2 regions of the Parageobacillus galactosidasius genome follow, and region 1 is predicted to be linked to the other one. Evidence: riboswitches for the same ligand, from Rfam matches in the RefSeq annotation. Region 1 holds a riboswitch; the other holds the start of a gene.
What was found. A riboswitch is a leader RNA that binds a small molecule or an ion and turns the genes downstream of it on or off. The one in region 1 is predicted to bind S-adenosylmethionine.
Positions count from the first base shown of each region.

Region 1 (8,111 bases):
TCTTCCACGCAGCGCTGCGAAGAAAGCAATGCGGTTGCCGCCGCTTCTTGAATGGCGCCAAACAAACTCACATATAAATGGTCTTGCAGCAAGTTAATCGCCGCGATCACGCTCTCATTTCCAACGGCAAACGCCACGCGCCAGCCCGCCATATTATATGTTTTGGAGAATGTATAAATTTCAACGCCAATTTCTTTTGCCCCCTCTGCTTGAAGAAAGCTGACCGGTTTTTTTCCGTCAAAGCCAATCGCACCGTAAGCAAAATCATGAACGACACAAATTCCGTGTTTTGCGGCAAACGACACCGTTTCTTCAAAAAACTCCTTAGAAGCGATCGCCCCGGTTGGATTATTTGGATAGTTTAAAAACATGATTTTTGCTTTTTCCGCAATACTCGCAGGAATTTCATCATAATCAGGCAAAAACTGATTTTCCGCACGCAATGGCATCATCACCATTTCCGCGCGCGCCAGCGCAATCCCCGACCAATAATCCGGATATCCCGGGTCAGGCACGAGCACAATATCGCCTGGATTGGCTAAACATTGCGGGATCTCCACAAGACCCGCTTTCCCGCCAAACAAAACCGCCACTTCTTTTTCCGGATCAATGGCAACGCCGTATTCGCGCTCATAAAACTTAGCAACGGCGCGTTTCAAAAAGGAATACCCTTGAAATGGCGAGTATTTGTGATATTTTGGGTTCGCCACCGCTTTTTGCATCGCCTCCACGATATGCGGTGGAGTCGGCTGGTCGGGATTTCCTTGCCCTAAATTGATGATGTCATGCCCCTCCGCCATTTTTTTTGCGACTTTATCGACAAGCGAAGCAAAAAACTGTTTTGGAAGGCTCTGCAATAACTCAGATAGTGGAAATTGTTTCATCGCGTTAACACCTTCTCAAAAATTTTCTTGAAATTCTAGTGAAAAATCATATATCGTAAAAATCAAAATGTAAAGTAAAATTTTTTCGAGGTGAATGTTCATGACGATAAAAATCGCATGTCTTCAGCTAGATATCGCTTTTGGCAATCCTAATGAAAACGAACGGCGCGTTGAAAGAGAAATAGAAAAAATTTCAAAAAATCACCCAGATATTATCGTCCTTCCTGAACTATGGACGACTGGCTATGACTTAACCAGACTCGATGAGATTGCCGATGAGGGCGGTATGCGTACAAAAGCGTTCATTCAAAAACTTGCCAAGTCGCATCATGTCAATATTGTCGCTGGATCAATTGCCAGAAAAACAGATCGCGGCGTCACCAATACAATGTACATCGCCGACCGAAACGGTATCATCGTTGGCGAATATAGCAAACTCCATTTGTTCCAGCTGATGGATGAACATCTTTACTTACAGCCAGGGGAAGAAATGGGATTGTTCACATTAGAAAACACTCAATGTGCAGGCGTCATTTGTTATGACATCCGCTTCCCAGAATGGATTCGCGTCCATATGGTCCAAGGGGCGGAAGTGTTATTTGTCGTCGCCGAGTGGCCGCTTCCTCGCCTTTCGCATTGGCGTACACTGCTTGCAGCGCGCGCGATTGAAAATCAATGCTACGTCATCGCGTGCAATCGCGCTGGAAGCGATCCAAACAATGTCTTTGCCGGTCATTCGCTGGTGGTTGACCCATGGGGAGAAATCATTGCAGAAGCAAATGAAGAACCTTGTACGTTAATGGCACAAATCGATCTTCAAAAAGTAAGAGAAGTGCGAAAACAAATCCCGATTTTTGCGGACCGCAGAGCTAACGACTACATCGCTGCAGAAAAAAATTTTTTAAAAAAGAGTTGACAAATCATTTCGTGACCATGTATGATTCGTATCAAGCATAAAACTTCAAAATTGCCAACATAGCGAAAATTAAAAAATTGAATATGCTGACACACTCTTATCAAGAGTTGGCTGAGGGAATTGGCCCAATGAAGCCCAGCAACCGACCGTAATACTATCGTGAGATAGGGCGCACTTTTTGGCGCCGGAAGTTCGCTACTTCCGCAGGGCACGGTGCTAAGTCCAACAGAAAGACTCGTTCTTTCTGAAAGATAAGAGGTGCGAAGATATGGAATCTTCAAGCCTCTTTCTATGCAGAAAGAGGCTTTTTAATTTACATGAAGGAGGGAGTTTTACATTATGCCAGTTTCTCATCCAACGGTTTATGAACCATTAACGGAACAAGGCGCAATCTCTTTGGCGGTCCGTCTCGGTCTTTTTCCGGAAGGAACACCGCTTGCCTGCCGCGAAATTGGCGATGGCAACTTAAATCTTGTTTTCCGCGTTGTCGATCAGCAAACAAAGAAAGGAATTATCGTAAAACAAGCGCTCCCGTACGCAAAAGTAGTCGGTGAAAGCTGGCCGCTCACATTAAAACGCGCTGTTATTGAAAGCAATGCGCTGCGCACATTCGCAAGCTATGTTCCGCAATACGTGCCAAAAGTATACTATTCCGATGAATCTTTGGCAATTACCGTTATGGAAGATTTATCTCACTTGCAAATCGCCCGCAAAGGGTTGATTGAAGGAAAAACGTATCCGCTTTTATCGCAGCATATTGGCGAATTTATCGCAAAGACATCGTTTTACACTTCCGACTTTGGCATGAATCAACAAGAAAAAAAACAATTGGCGCAAAGTTTTGTTAATCCGGAATTATGCAAAATCACCGAAGACCTTGTATTTACCGATCCGTTCTTTAATCATGAAACGAACAACTTTGAAGACGAGCTTCGCGATGATGTAGAAGCGCTTTGGAACGATGACAAGCTCCGCTTAGAAGTCGCCAAATTAAAGCGCAAGTTTTTAACCGAAGGAGATGCGCTCATCCACGGTGATTTGCATACTGGAAGCATTTTTGCCAGCGATGAAGAAACGAAAATCATTGATCCAGAGTTTGCGTTTTATGGCCCGTTCGGTTTTGACATCGGCCAATTTTTCGCAAACTTGCTGTTAAATGCGTTGTCCCGCCCAGAACAACAACAAGAACCGTTATTTGCTCATATCGACAAAACTTGGGATGTATTTGCGACAATCTTTTCTGATCTTTGGCGCACTCACAATGTAGAACCATATGCAAAAACAGAAGGATTGTTAGAAGACGTGCTGCATCACACGTTTATTGACGCGATCGGCTTTGCCGGATGTGAAGTCATCCGCCGCACGATTGGATTAGCACATGTCGCTGACCTTGATGGCATTGAGGATAAAGAGGAACGCTTACAAGCAAAACGTTATGCCCTTCGTCTTGGCAGAAGCCTCATTTTGCAACGTGAAACATTATCTAGCACTAAAGAAATCCGTTCCCTTTTCGCACAAACAGTGCTTGCAGCAACGAATTAACACAATGAAAGGAAGAACCATAATGGCAGAACCATTCGCAATCCCGCGCTCTGTGGAATGGAACGACACTCATATTACAATTTTAAATCAACAAAAGCTACCATTAGTGACGGAATATTTGGAATTAAAAGATATTGAAGATGTACGGGACGCAATCGCCACGTTAAAAGTACGCGGCGCACCGGCGATCGGCATTACGGCTGCTTACGGCCTCGCTCTTTCTGCACAGCAATATGAAACAGAATCACTGGAAAAATTTAAAGAGCACGTGCGAAAGGACCGCGACTACTTAGCAAGCTCTCGTCCAACCGCAGTGAACTTGTTTTGGGCATTAGACCGGCTTGTTTCCAGCATCGCCCACGTTTCCTCTGTTAACGAAGCAAAAACGACGCTCATCCATGAAGCGATTCGCATTCAAATTGAAGATGAAGATGTATGCCGCCGCATCGGAGAGCATGCACTTTCCTTATTTCAAAACGGCGACCGCGTTTTAACCATTTGCAATGCTGGTTCGATCGCAACCGCCCGCTATGGCACGGCGCTTGCTCCGTTTTATTTAGCGAAAGAAAAAGGGATGAATCTTCATGTTTACGCGTCGGAAACTCGTCCGGTCCTGCAAGGAGCAAGATTGACGACGTGGGAATTGATGCAAGCGGGGGTAGACGTCACTCTTATTACCGACAATATGGCGGCGCAGACGATCAAGGCGAAAAACATTACCGCTGTCATTGTCGGCGCCGACCGAATTGCCGCCAACGGTGACACTGCCAACAAAATCGGCACCTTTGGACTGGCGCTGCTCGCTAAAGCGTTTGGCATTCCATTTTATGTCGCCGCGCCATTATCGACCATTGATTTAGCAACCAAAACAGGGGAAGAAATTCCGATTGAAGAACGCAATCCAGAGGAAGTGACGCATATCGCCGGAACGCGAATCGCTCCAGAAGGAGTAAACGTTTATAATCCAGCGTTCGATGTAACACCGCACGACCTTATCACGGCCATTATTACCGAAAAAGGGATCGTCCGCGGCAATTATGAAACTGAACTGCCAGCACTGTTTGCAAAGGAGGCTCGCCATGAAGCAATTTAGACTTAACTATTTAGTCGCATTTCTTTTTTCCATTATCGTCATCCTTAGCGGCTGCATGAATGAACAAGACGCCGTCAGTTCGAAACCGGCCAAACAAGAAAACAGCACGGCCGAAGAAGCAAGCGAAACAACAGCAGCAACAACCGAACAAGCAGATATCCCTGAAGAATTAAAAAAACCAATAAAAATTGCCGCCATTATGCAAATGTCGATCGGCACGTTTTCTTCTCAGTATATCGCTGGCGTAAAAGAACAAGTGCAAAAATTTGGCGGCGAAGTGCAAATTTACAATGCGGATAACGACTTAACGAAAATGGCTTCCTATGTCGAAACAGCCATTACGCAAAACGTCGATGCGATTCTATTAGATCACGGACGCGCTGATGCGTTGGAAGGTCCGGTGAAAAAAGCAGTCGAAAAAGGCATTCCTGTTGTCGCATTCGATAACGATTTAAACATCCCAGGCGTAACAGTGATTGACCAAGATGACTACAGCCTTGCATGGAAAACGTTAAAAACATTGGCCGAAGACTTAAACGGCGAAGGAAACATCGTCACCATTTGGGTTGGCGGATTTACACCGATGGAACGTCGTCATGTGATTTACGATGCGTTTAAAAAACGCTATCCGAACATCAAAGAAGTGGCGAAATTTGGTACGGCCAGCGCCAATACCGCTTTAGACACACAAACGCAAATGGAAGCGATTTTGAAAAAATATCCGAATAAAGGCGATATTGACGCAGTGTTTGCGACTTGGGATGAATTTGCCAAAGGCGCAACGCGTGCGATCGAGCAAGCAGGACGCAATGAAATTAAAGTATATGGCATCGATTTAAGCGATGAAGATTTGCAAATGATGCAAAAGCCAAACAGCCCTTGGGTCGCTACAACAGCAACGGATCCAGCCGAAGTCGGTCGCGTTCAAGTTCGCTTTGCGTATCAAAAAATTGCTGGCGAGAAAACGCCAAACATTTATTCACTAGAACCGCATTTAGTCAAACGATCCGATTTGCCTAACCAACAAGTTTCGATGAATGAGCTTCATGAATACATTTCCGGCTGGGGGCAATCAAATGTTGCCATTTCCCCTTGGATGAAAACATTGGAAGCACAGGTGAAAAACAAATGAACGGTCTTTATATGAACAATATTTATAAATCGTTTGGCACGGTAAACGTATTAAACGGCGTGAATCTCCATGTACAAAAAGGAGAAGTTCACGCCCTTTTAGGGATGAATGGAGCTGGGAAAAGCACATTGATGAAAATTCTCGCCGGCGCCCTTTTTCCAGACAAAGGCACGATAACAATAGATGGAGAAGAGCGCCGATTTTCTTCTCCTGCTGATGCGAAAAAAGCAGGCATTGGATTAGTTGTTCAAGAGGTCGATACCGCCCTGTTTCCATCGCTGACCGTCTATGAAAATATTGCTGCTAGCGACATCGTTGATACAAAACAAAAGCCTCTTCTTTCATGGAAACAGCAAAAACATCGGGCCGCAAAGCTTTTGCGCCAAGTTGGTCTGTCGATTTCGCCGAACAAGCTTATTCGCGAATGCACCTTGCATGAAAAACAGCTCATCGTTTTAGCAAAAGTGCTCTCCTCATCGGCCCGATACATTATTTTAGATGAGCCGACCGCCGCGCTCAGTGAAACAGAGACGAAGCGGCTGTTTACAATTATCAACGATTTAAAAGCACAGGGAGTTTCATTCATTTATATTTCTCACAAATTGAAAGAGGTAAAAGAGATTTGCGACCGCGTCACCATCTTGCGTGACGGAAACGTCGTCCACCATGGCGATGTTTCCACCCTTTCACTAGAAGAAATGATTCAACATATGGTTGGACGCGCTTATACAACCGTGCAAAAAGAAGCACGCACATACAGTGATGACATTCTTTTCAAAGTGGAACAGCTGCGCATCGCGAAAACAGGCACAACCGTCGATTTGGAAATTCATAAAGGGGAAATCGTCGGCATTGCCGGACTTGCTGGAGCCGGGAAAACCGAACTCGCCGAAAGTCTAATCGCCCATACAAAAGCGACGGGAGAATGGTGGATCGATGGAAAGCGTTATACGTTCTCCTCGCCAAAAGAAGCGATTGCGGCTGGAATCTGCCTTATTCCGGAAGAGCGGAGAAAACAAGGGCTTTTCTTAAATGAAACAGTCCGTACGAATCTTACGGTTCGGCTATTATCATCATTAACAAAGTGGCAATGGGTGTTGCAAAAGAAAGAAACACAAGTTGCTCAACATTTAGTGGATGTATTACGAATTCATCCGCCTTTTCCGCAAGCGGTTGTCAAACAGCTAAGCGGCGGCAATCAACAAAAAGTCGTCATTGGCAAATGGTTAAAGACAAACGCTGATGTATTCATTTTTGATGAACCGACAAAAGGTATTGATGTCAACGCGAAACAAGAGGTATTTTCGATCATCCGCTCCCTCGCCGATGAAGGAAAAGCGATTTTATATTTAACGAGTGAATTTCAAGAACTGCTCGATATCGCTGATACGATTTATATCATGGTAGGCGGACAGCTTGTTAAACGTGTTTCCGCGCGTGATACCACCTATGAACAATTGATTTATTACTGCAGCGGAGGTGATTTGGATGGCACAGCCAGCCGTTTCGATCGCCAAGAAAAAGCAAGCGCCATCTCTTCTTGAATTTTTATATAAGCATGGCACACTGCTTGCCATTCTCGTCGTCATTGCTTATTTTGGCATTACTCTTGATCGGTTTTTTACGTATGAAAATTTCAGCGATATTTTACGATCTATTTCCATCGTCACACTCGTCGCTATTGGCATCACCTTTTCTCTAATTGTGGATGGATTTGATTTATCTGTTGGTTCGACCGTCAGCCTAGCAACGATCGCAAGCGCCGCGGCACTCGTATTATACCGCCAGGAAATTCTAGTGACGTTGCTTGTTCCGCTTTTACTGGGAGTCGCCGTCGGCTTATTAAACTCGTTATTAATTGTGAAATTAAAATTGCCGGATTTACTGGCTACATTGGCGACGATGTATGCGATTAACGGCGTGCAGCTGACGTACACGAAAGGATTTTCCATTTACAACGACATGCCGCTTCCAGACGGAGGAACGGCGCCGGGCAAATTCATTCCTTCCTTTTTATTTATCGGTCAAGGGGAAGTATTCGGCATTCCGTTTTCTGTTTTATTAATGCTAGTGGTCGTCATTGCTGCTCATCTATTTTTAACATATACCAAACCAGGAAGATTGTTTTATATGACGGGAGAAAATCGGGAAGCAGCACGGCTTTCGGGAATCCCTGTCAATCGCTACCGCACTTACGCTTACGTGATCAGCGGATTTTTTGCCGCGCTCGGCGGGATTGTTCTCGCTTCCCGCATCGGAACAGGACAAGTATCAGCAGGAGCCTCCTTTTTAATGGATGGAGTAGCTGCCGCTTATATCGGCTTTTCCGTGTTTGGCGCGGGAAAACCGAACGTCATCGGCACGCTGTTTGGCTCGATTTTAATGGGGGTTCTGCTCAATGGACTAACGATGATGAACGTTCCGTATTACGCTCAGGATATCATTAAAGGGGCTATTTTAGTCGGGGCGCTTGCGTTATCGCACATGCAAAAAAAATAGGAGCGTTTCCCCTTCTTAATCATAAACAAAGCTATCATTGCCGAC
Region 1 covers NZ_NDYL01000001.1:927,942-936,052, reverse strand. Annotated here, with positions in the region: gene B9L23_RS04980 (pyridoxal phosphate-dependent aminotransferase) at 1-884, opposite strand, end outside; gene B9L23_RS04975 (carbon-nitrogen family hydrolase) at 985-1,800, shown strand; SAM riboswitch class I at 1,895-2,058, shown strand; gene mtnK (S-methyl-5-thioribose kinase) at 2,140-3,342, shown strand; gene mtnA (S-methyl-5-thioribose-1-phosphate isomerase) at 3,365-4,435, shown strand; gene B9L23_RS04960 (sugar ABC transporter substrate-binding protein) at 4,422-5,567, shown strand; gene B9L23_RS04955 (sugar ABC transporter ATP-binding protein) at 5,564-7,111, shown strand; gene B9L23_RS04950 (ABC transporter permease) at 7,056-8,066, shown strand.

Region 2 (8,111 bases), 150 kb from region 1:
CAAATCGGCGTACAATCCTTCTTTCGTGCCTTCGATGACATAGCCCGCGAGCCGCTCCTCAAGGCTAAGCTCGGTTTTTATTTTTTTTGGTTCTTTCGTTTTATCGCGGTAAAATTGGATAAACGTGTTTAACGTTTCATCGTTCGTGTTAAACAGCAGTTCTTCAGCCAACCGCACTTCTTCTTCCGAAATCGAAGCGAATCGCTCCAATTTTTCTGTATTGACGATCGCGTAATCGAGCCCGGCCTGCGTGCAATGGTACAAAAAGACGGAGTTTAAAATTTCCCGCCCAACCGGCGGAAGCCCGAATGAGACATTGCTGATGCCAAGTATTGTTAAACATTGCGGAAGCCGTTCTTTAATGAGACGGATGCCTTCGATCGTTTCCTTGGCCGCGCCAATATATTGTTCATCGCCGGTGCCGACCGGGAACACAAGCGGGTCAAAAATAATGTCATGCGGGGAAACTCCGTATTTGTTGACGAGCAAGTCATGCGAACGCAAGGCAATTTCCAGCTTCCGCTCAGCATGAATCGCCATTCCCTGTTCATCAATCGTTCCGACAACAACGGCAGCACCATATTTGTGAAGGAGAGGAATGACTTTTTCAAACCGTTCTTCGCCGTCTTCCAAATTAATCGAGTTAATGATTGCTTTCCCTTGTGAATAAGTGAGAGCACGTTCAATAACGCGTTCATCGGTTGAATCAATGACAAGCGGCACTTTTACTTTTTTTACGACTTGTTGGATAAACTTTTCCATATCTTCTTGTTCATTGCGGTCCGGGTCGGCTAAGCAAATATCGATGACGTGCGCGCCGTTTTTTACTTGCGCGCGGGCAATTTCCGCCGCTTCTTCATATTTTCCTTCAGCGATGAGCCGTTTAAATTTGCGCGAACCGATTACGTTTGTGCGCTCGCCGACAAACAGCGGACGCATTGTTTCATCGTAAATAAGCGGATCGATGCCGGAAACGGCATGAACGTCAAAAGATTTCGGAATCGGCCGCGGTGGAATGTCTCGGACCGCTTCGGCGATGGCGCGAATATGTTCCGGAGTTGTTCCGCAGCAACCGCCGACGATGTTAATCCATCCTTTTTCAGCGAATCGTTGGATTTTTTTCGCTAACATCTCCGGTGTCTCGTGATAGCAGCCTTCTTCATCCGGAAGCCCGGCGTTCGGATAGCAGCTTACAGCAGTGTTCGCCAAGGAAGCAAGCGTGCGCAAATGGTCGGTCATAAACTCGGGGCCGGTCGCGCAGTTTAATCCGACCGCGAACGGCTTCATATGCTGTACGGAGATGAAAAACGATTCAATCGTTTGTCCTGCTAATGTTGTTCCCATTGGTTCAATCGTTCCGGAAATCATAATCGGCACTTTTTTTCCGACCGCTTCAAACGCCTTGGAAATGCCGATAAAGCCGGCTTTGACGTTTAAGGTGTCTTGGCATGTTTCCAATAAAAGCAAGTCGACGCCGCCAAGCAATAGTCCTCGCGCTTGTTCTTCGTAAGCAGCAACTAATTGTTCGAACGTAATGCCTCCTGTAACGGATAGCGTTTTTGTCGTCGGTCCCATTGAACCGGCGACAAAGCGTGGCCATTCGGGAGTAGAGTAGGCGTCGGCTGCTTTGCGCGCAAGCTTGGCGGATTCGATATTTAACTCTAGCGCTAAATGGCCAAGATGATATTCATCTAATACAACGTTTGTCGCACCGAACGTGTTTGTTTCGATAATATCCGCTCCCGCCTGCAAATATGCTTCATGAATGCGCTCGATCACATGCGGAGCGGTGAGCGTCAAATATTCGTTGCATCCTTCGTATGCTTCTCCGCCGAAATCATCAGCTGAGAGCTTCGCGCTTTGAATCATCGTTCCCATTGCGCCGTCAATAATTAATATTTTTTTTTCGAGCTGTTGCTCAAGTGTGATGTTACCCATGGAGTACCTTCCTTTCTTGTGCGGCTTGTTCCTTTTCATGAATGTAGCGAACGAGTTCGACGGTCATTTCATAGCGCAAAAACGGCGTAATTAAGTAGATGCCGTTAAATAAGTCAAAAGCGGCGTCAATGAGCGATTTGGCAATTGCGATTCCTTCGCGCGCAGATTGCACTGGGTCATTCGCGCATGCCGCCATGCGAGAGCGGATTTCATCAGAAAGAGTAATTCCCGGCACTTCATGATGAAGGAAATCGGCGTTGCGCGCGCTCACTAGCGGCATAATGCCGATGTAAATCGGCGTCTCAAGATGCTTCGTCGCTTCATACACCTCTTCGATTTGCCGCTCGGAATAAAGCGGCTGGGTGATAAAATAATGGGCGCCGCATTGAATTTTTTTCTCCAGACGCTCTACAGCCTTATCTAAATGACGGACGTTCGGGTTAAAGGCCGCGGCAATCGAGAAGTTTGTTTTTTGCCCGAGCGATTTTCCGGAATACGAAAGCCCTTCGTTAAATTGGCGAATCAGCCGGATTAAATCAAAGGACGATAAATCATAGACGGATGTCGCTCCAGGAAAATCGCCGATTTTCGATGGGTCTCCGGTGATGGCGAGCACATCGGTGATGCCGAGCGTATGCAGGCCCATCAAGTGCGACTGCAAGCCGATTAAATTGCGGTCGCGGCATGTAATATGAATAAGCGGGCGGATGCCGAGCTGCTCTTTGACGATGGAGCCGAGCGCCATGTTGCTGATTCGTGGAGTTGCCAGCGAGTTATCGGCCAATGTCAACGCATCAATGTTCGCTTCTTTCAGCGCTTTGGCGCCTTCTAAAAATTTCGCGATCCCTAATTTTTTCGGCGGATCAAGCTCGACGATCACCGAGCGCCGCTTACGTACGATATCCTGCAACGGCGGGGCGGCATTTGGTTCGTTTGTTTGGATAGAAATCGGAACATGACGTTGTTTAACGACTTTTTCTGTAATCGGTGTCCGATCGGTTAAGGCGTTTGCTATCGCTTCGATATGTTTCGGCGTCGTGCCGCAGCACCCGCCAATCAGGCGCACGCCTTGTTCACGGAAGGCAAGAGCCGTTTCTTTAAAATAATCGGTGTTTGTTTCATAGATAAGCCGTCCGTCGCGATAATCCGGCAAGCTTGCGTTCGGATACGCGGAAAGAAACGCTTTTTTCGGCAGCGGCACTTCCTCGAGCGAACGAATCATATGATATGGACCGAGACGGCAATTTAGACCGATGACATCAGCTCCCAACTGCTCCAAGCGCGCCAACGCTTCAGAAAGGGGAGTGCCGTCTTGCAAGACGCCAACTTCGTGGAGGGAGACGTGCGCGATAATCGGCTTATCCGTTTCTTTGCGCGCGATTGCAAGCACCGTCTGCAATTCTTCCAAATCGTAATATGTCTCGAGCAATAAGCCATCGACGTCTTCGTTTAAAAGCACAAATAATTGCTCGCGAAACGTCCGCTTTACTTCGTCGATGGAAACGGCGCTTTTGTTGATGCTCCGTAATCCGCCGATCGTTCCAAGCACATAGGCTTTATTTCCCGCCGCCTTTTTGGCGAGCCTTACTGCCGCGCGGTTAATGGATGGCACTTCATCTTCCAATCCGTAGCGGGCAAGTTTGACATAGTTGGCGCCATATGTATTCGTTTGGATTACTTCTGCGCCCGCGGCGATATATGCTTCATGAATGTGAATGATGTCTTCCGGTTTTGATAAATTTAGTTCTTCAAAACATCGGTCGACGCCGTGCGAGTATAATAGCGTTCCCATCGCTCCATCGGCGATAAGGATGCGTTCTTTTAAGTCTTGCAAAAGCCCCACGATCATTCCCCCGTTCTATGAAGATAGTAAAAGAAAAAAGCCTTCTATAAGAAGAAGACTTTTTATGTATCGTCTCTTCTTATCTTCCAGGCGTTTCGCCTGTCTGGATTTAGCACCTTGACTTCCGCCAGGTTGCTGAGAGTTCATCGGGCCAGTCCCTCCCCCTCTCTTGATAAGAATGTCCGTATGCGGTTGTTTATTTCGTCTTGACTATTACTATATAATTTAATGTATTTTTTGAAATTATTCAATACGGTGAAGCAAGGAAATTTGAAAAAACGATCAATGAGACAGCGGCTTTCCGCATTGCGGGCAAAATTGGAAGCTGTTCTGCGGAATAGTCAGCCGCTTTTTGTTTTTTAGTCGCCGACATGGCGGAAAGCATATTTTTCCGTTGCACTTTCTACTCTCCTATGTTCTAATTAGGAATAGTGAACATCAAGAAGATGGGGGGCTGAAAGTGAACGGAGAAATCATCCGCTTCGAGCGAGTGACGAAGGAATACGACGGCGCAGCCGTACTGGATGATGTCAGTTTTGCGATGGAGCGCGGGAAGTTTTATACGCTGCTTGGACCGTCGGGTTGTGGGAAGACAACGATTTTGCGGCTGATTGCCGGGTTTATCGAGCCGACGGAAGGAACGATTTATTTCCACGGAAAGCCGATTCAAAACGTCCCGCCGAACAAACGGCAAGTCAACACTGTTTTTCAAGACTATGCATTGTTCCCTCATCTCGATGTGTTTGAAAACGTTGCGTTTGGTTTGCGCGTGAAAAAGATGAAAGAAACCGACATTCGCGAGAAAGTGAGGGAAGCGCTTCGGTTTGTCAACTTAGACGGCTATAAGCGCCGCCGCATTCAAGAAATGTCCGGCGGCCAGCGTCAGCGCGTCGCCATTGCCCGGGCGATTGTCAATGAACCTGAGGTGCTGCTCTTGGATGAACCGCTGTCAGCCTTGGATTTGAAACTGCGCACGGAAATGCAGTATGAACTTCGTGAATTGCAGCGCCGCTTAGGGATTACGTTCATTTTTGTCACGCATGATCAAGAAGAAGCATTGGCGATGTCCGATTACATTTTTGTTCTGAATAAAGGAAAAATTCAGCAGTTTGGGACGCCGAAAGACATTTACGACGAGCCTGTCAATCGATTCGTCGCCGATTTCATTGGCGAATCGAACATTTTGTCAGGGCGCATGATCGACGATTTCCTCGTCGAATTTGCCGGCAAACAGTTTGCGTGTGTTGACCGCGGCTTCGCGCCAAACGAACCGGTCGATGTCGTCATCCGCCCGGAAGATTTGGAGCTCGCGGCGCCGGAAGACGGGCAGATCGTCATCCGCGTCGATTCGCTCTTATTCCGCGGTGTCCATTATGAAATTTGCGGCTATGACGAAAACGGCAACGAATGGCTTGTCCATTCGACGAAAAAGGCCGAAGTCGGGGAAACGGTCGGCCTTCGTTTTGAACCGGAAGCGATTCACGTCATGCGACTCGAAAAGGAGGATGAGGACGCATGACGGAACGGGCGTGGCGGAACTGGTATTTAATCCCTTATGGCATTTGGCTTGTGCTGTTTGTCGTGGCCCCGATTGTCTTTTTGGTGTATGAATCGTTTTTGGATCTTGACGGCCATTGGACGTTGTCCAACTACAAATCCGTGTGGACGCCCATTTATTTGAAAATGATGGCGTATTCGTTTTGGTATGCGTTTTTAATCACGCTTGTGTCGCTGCTCATCGGCTATCCGACCGCCTATTGGCTGACGAAGACGCGGCACAAGCAGCTATGGCTGTTGTTGCTTATTTTGCCGATGTGGGTGAATTTGCTGCTGAAGGTGTATGCGTTTTTAGGGCTGTTCGGCACGTACGGGCTGGCCAACGCTTTGTTGAAAGCGCTGGGCGTCGGGCCGCGGCAGCTGTTGTTCACCGATTTCAGTTTTGTCTTTGTGTCGGTGTACATTTTTATTCCGTTTATGGTGCTGCCGATTTTCAACGCGCTGGAGGAGCTGCCGCCATCGCTGGTCGATGCCGCCCGCGATTTGGGCGCTTCGGCTTGGACGACGTTCCGCCGCGTCGTCTTCCCGCTCACGCTTGGCGGGGTGAAGGCCGGCTGCCAGGCGGTATTCATCCCGGCGTTGTCGCTGTTTATGATTACGCGCCTCATTGCGGGCAACCGCGTCATTACGCTCGGCACGGCCATTGAGCAGCATTTTCTTGTCACCCAAAACTGGGGAATGGGGGCGACGATCGCTGTTGTGTTAATGATCGCGATGGCGGTCATCGTCGTCCTGACAGGAACCGGAAGGAAAGAGGGAAGCCGATGAAACGGACGCATTGGTGGGGACGTGTGTACCTGTTAGCCGTGTTTGCCGTGATGTATACGCCGATTGTATATTTGATGTATTATTCGTTCAACAGCGGCGGGACGATGCACGATTTTCAATCGTTCACGTTTAAATGGTACCGCGACGTGCTGTCCGACGACCGCTTGCTCATCATCGTTTTGAATACAATCGTCATTGCGCTGCTGTCGGCGGCGGTCGCGACCATACTCGGGGTCATCGGAGCGCTCGCCATTTACTATGTCAAGCGGCAGCGGACGAAAAACGCCCTTCTTGCTCTCAACAACGTGTTGATCGTCAGTCCGGATGTCATCATCGGCGCTTCGTTTTTGTTGCTGTTTACGGTGGCCGGCATCAAGCTCGGCTTTACGTCCGTGCTGTTGTCTCACATTGCTTTTAGCGTGCCGATTGTCGTGTTAATGGTGCTGCCGAAACTCGAGGAAATGAGCCCGATGCTGATTGATGCGGCTAGAGATTTAGGAGCAGGGCCTTGGCAAGTGCTGTCAAGCGTCGTGCTGCCGTTTTTGGCTCCGAGCATATGGGCGGGCTTTTTCATGGCGCTTACGTATTCGCTCGATGACTTTGCCGTGACGTTTTTTGTCACGGGAAATGGGTTCTCGACGCTGTCGGTGGAAATTTATTCGCGGGCGCGCCAGGGCATTTCCTTATCGATCAATGCGCTGTCGACGCTGCTATTTTTATTTACGATGCTGCTTGTCATCGGCTATTACGTGCTCAGCCAAAAAGGCGGCCGAATGTACGGGATAGGGGGGCGAAAGTAGGTGAAACGGCTTGTCCAAGGGTTTGCGGCCGTGTTCATCGCGGCGTTCGTCCTCATGTTCATCACCCACCGGTTGAGCGAAGCGGAAGGGTACGGCGGAGGCAAAACGGTGACCGTTTACAACTGGGGCGATTACATCGACCCAGCGCTCATTCGGGAGTTTGAAAAAGAGACAGGGTGGAAAGTGATTTACCAAACATTCGATTCCAACGAAGCGATGATGGCGAAAATCGCCCAAGGCGGGGCGACGTTTGATGTCGCCGTTCCGTCCGATTACGCCATCAGCAAAATGATCGAGGAAAACTTGCTGTTGCCGCTCGATCACGACAAGCTGCCGAATTTACAATATATCGAACCGCGGTTCCTCAACTTGCCGTTTGACCCGCACAACCGGTATTCAGTGCCGTATTTTTGGGGAACGGTCGGCATCGTCTACAACCGCGAGATGCTTGGCGGCAAGACCATCACAAGCTGGAACGACTTATGGGAGCCAAGCTTGCGCAATCAAATTTTGCTTGTCGACGGGGCGCGCGAAGTGATGGGGATGGCGTTAAACAGCCTCGGCTATTCGCTTAACGATACGAACAAAGCCCACTTGCAAGAAGCAAAGCGGAAACTCGATCGACTCATGCCGAATGTGAAGGCGATTGTCGGCGATGAAATCAAGCTGCTTCTGGCTAATGAAGAGGCGGCCATTGGCGTCGTTTGGTCGGGCGACGCGGCGGAAATCATCGCCGAAAATGACAAGCTCGACTATGTCGTGCCGAAAGAAGGCTCCAACTTATGGTTTGACAACATGGTCATTCCGAAAACAGCGAAAAACATCGAAGGAGCGCACGCGTTTATCAATTTTATGCTCGACCCGAAACACGCGGCGCAAAACGCCGAGTATGTCGGCTATTCGACGCCGAATAAAAAGGCGCTTGCCTATTTGCCAAAAGACATCGCGGGCGATCGGCGCTTTTACCCCGATTTGGATTCAGCTGGGCATCTCGAAGTGTACGAAAACTTAGGGAAACACATGCTCGCCTACTACAACGAACTGTTTTTGCAGTTTAAGATGCAGCAAAAGTAACCATATAGATGCAACGAAATCGTTTCACATATCCTTGACGGAAAAAGTGGCTTATCCATTTTTGACTGTCGAAGGCAAGCCACAGGCTTGCCTCCGTCACGCTTTAGCGTGACGGAAGACCGAACAACGAC
Region 2 covers NZ_NDYL01000001.1:779,683-787,793, forward strand. Annotated here, with positions in the region: gene metH (methionine synthase) at 1-1,938, opposite strand, end outside; gene B9L23_RS04165 (bifunctional homocysteine S-methyltransferase/methylenetetrahydrofolate reductase) at 1,931-3,781, opposite strand; SAM riboswitch class I at 3,858-3,960, opposite strand; gene B9L23_RS20280 (hypothetical protein) at 4,029-4,181, opposite strand; gene B9L23_RS04170 (ABC transporter ATP-binding protein) at 4,242-5,300, shown strand; gene B9L23_RS04175 (ABC transporter permease) at 5,297-6,106, shown strand; gene B9L23_RS04180 (ABC transporter permease) at 6,103-6,906, shown strand; gene B9L23_RS04185 (ABC transporter substrate-binding protein) at 6,907-7,980, shown strand.
Region 2: it holds a riboswitch for S-adenosylmethionine, as region 1 does, so the genes downstream of both, B9L23_RS04165 (bifunctional homocysteine S-methyltransferase/methylenetetrahydrofolate reductase) here and mtnK (S-methyl-5-thioribose kinase) in region 1, are expected to answer to the same signal.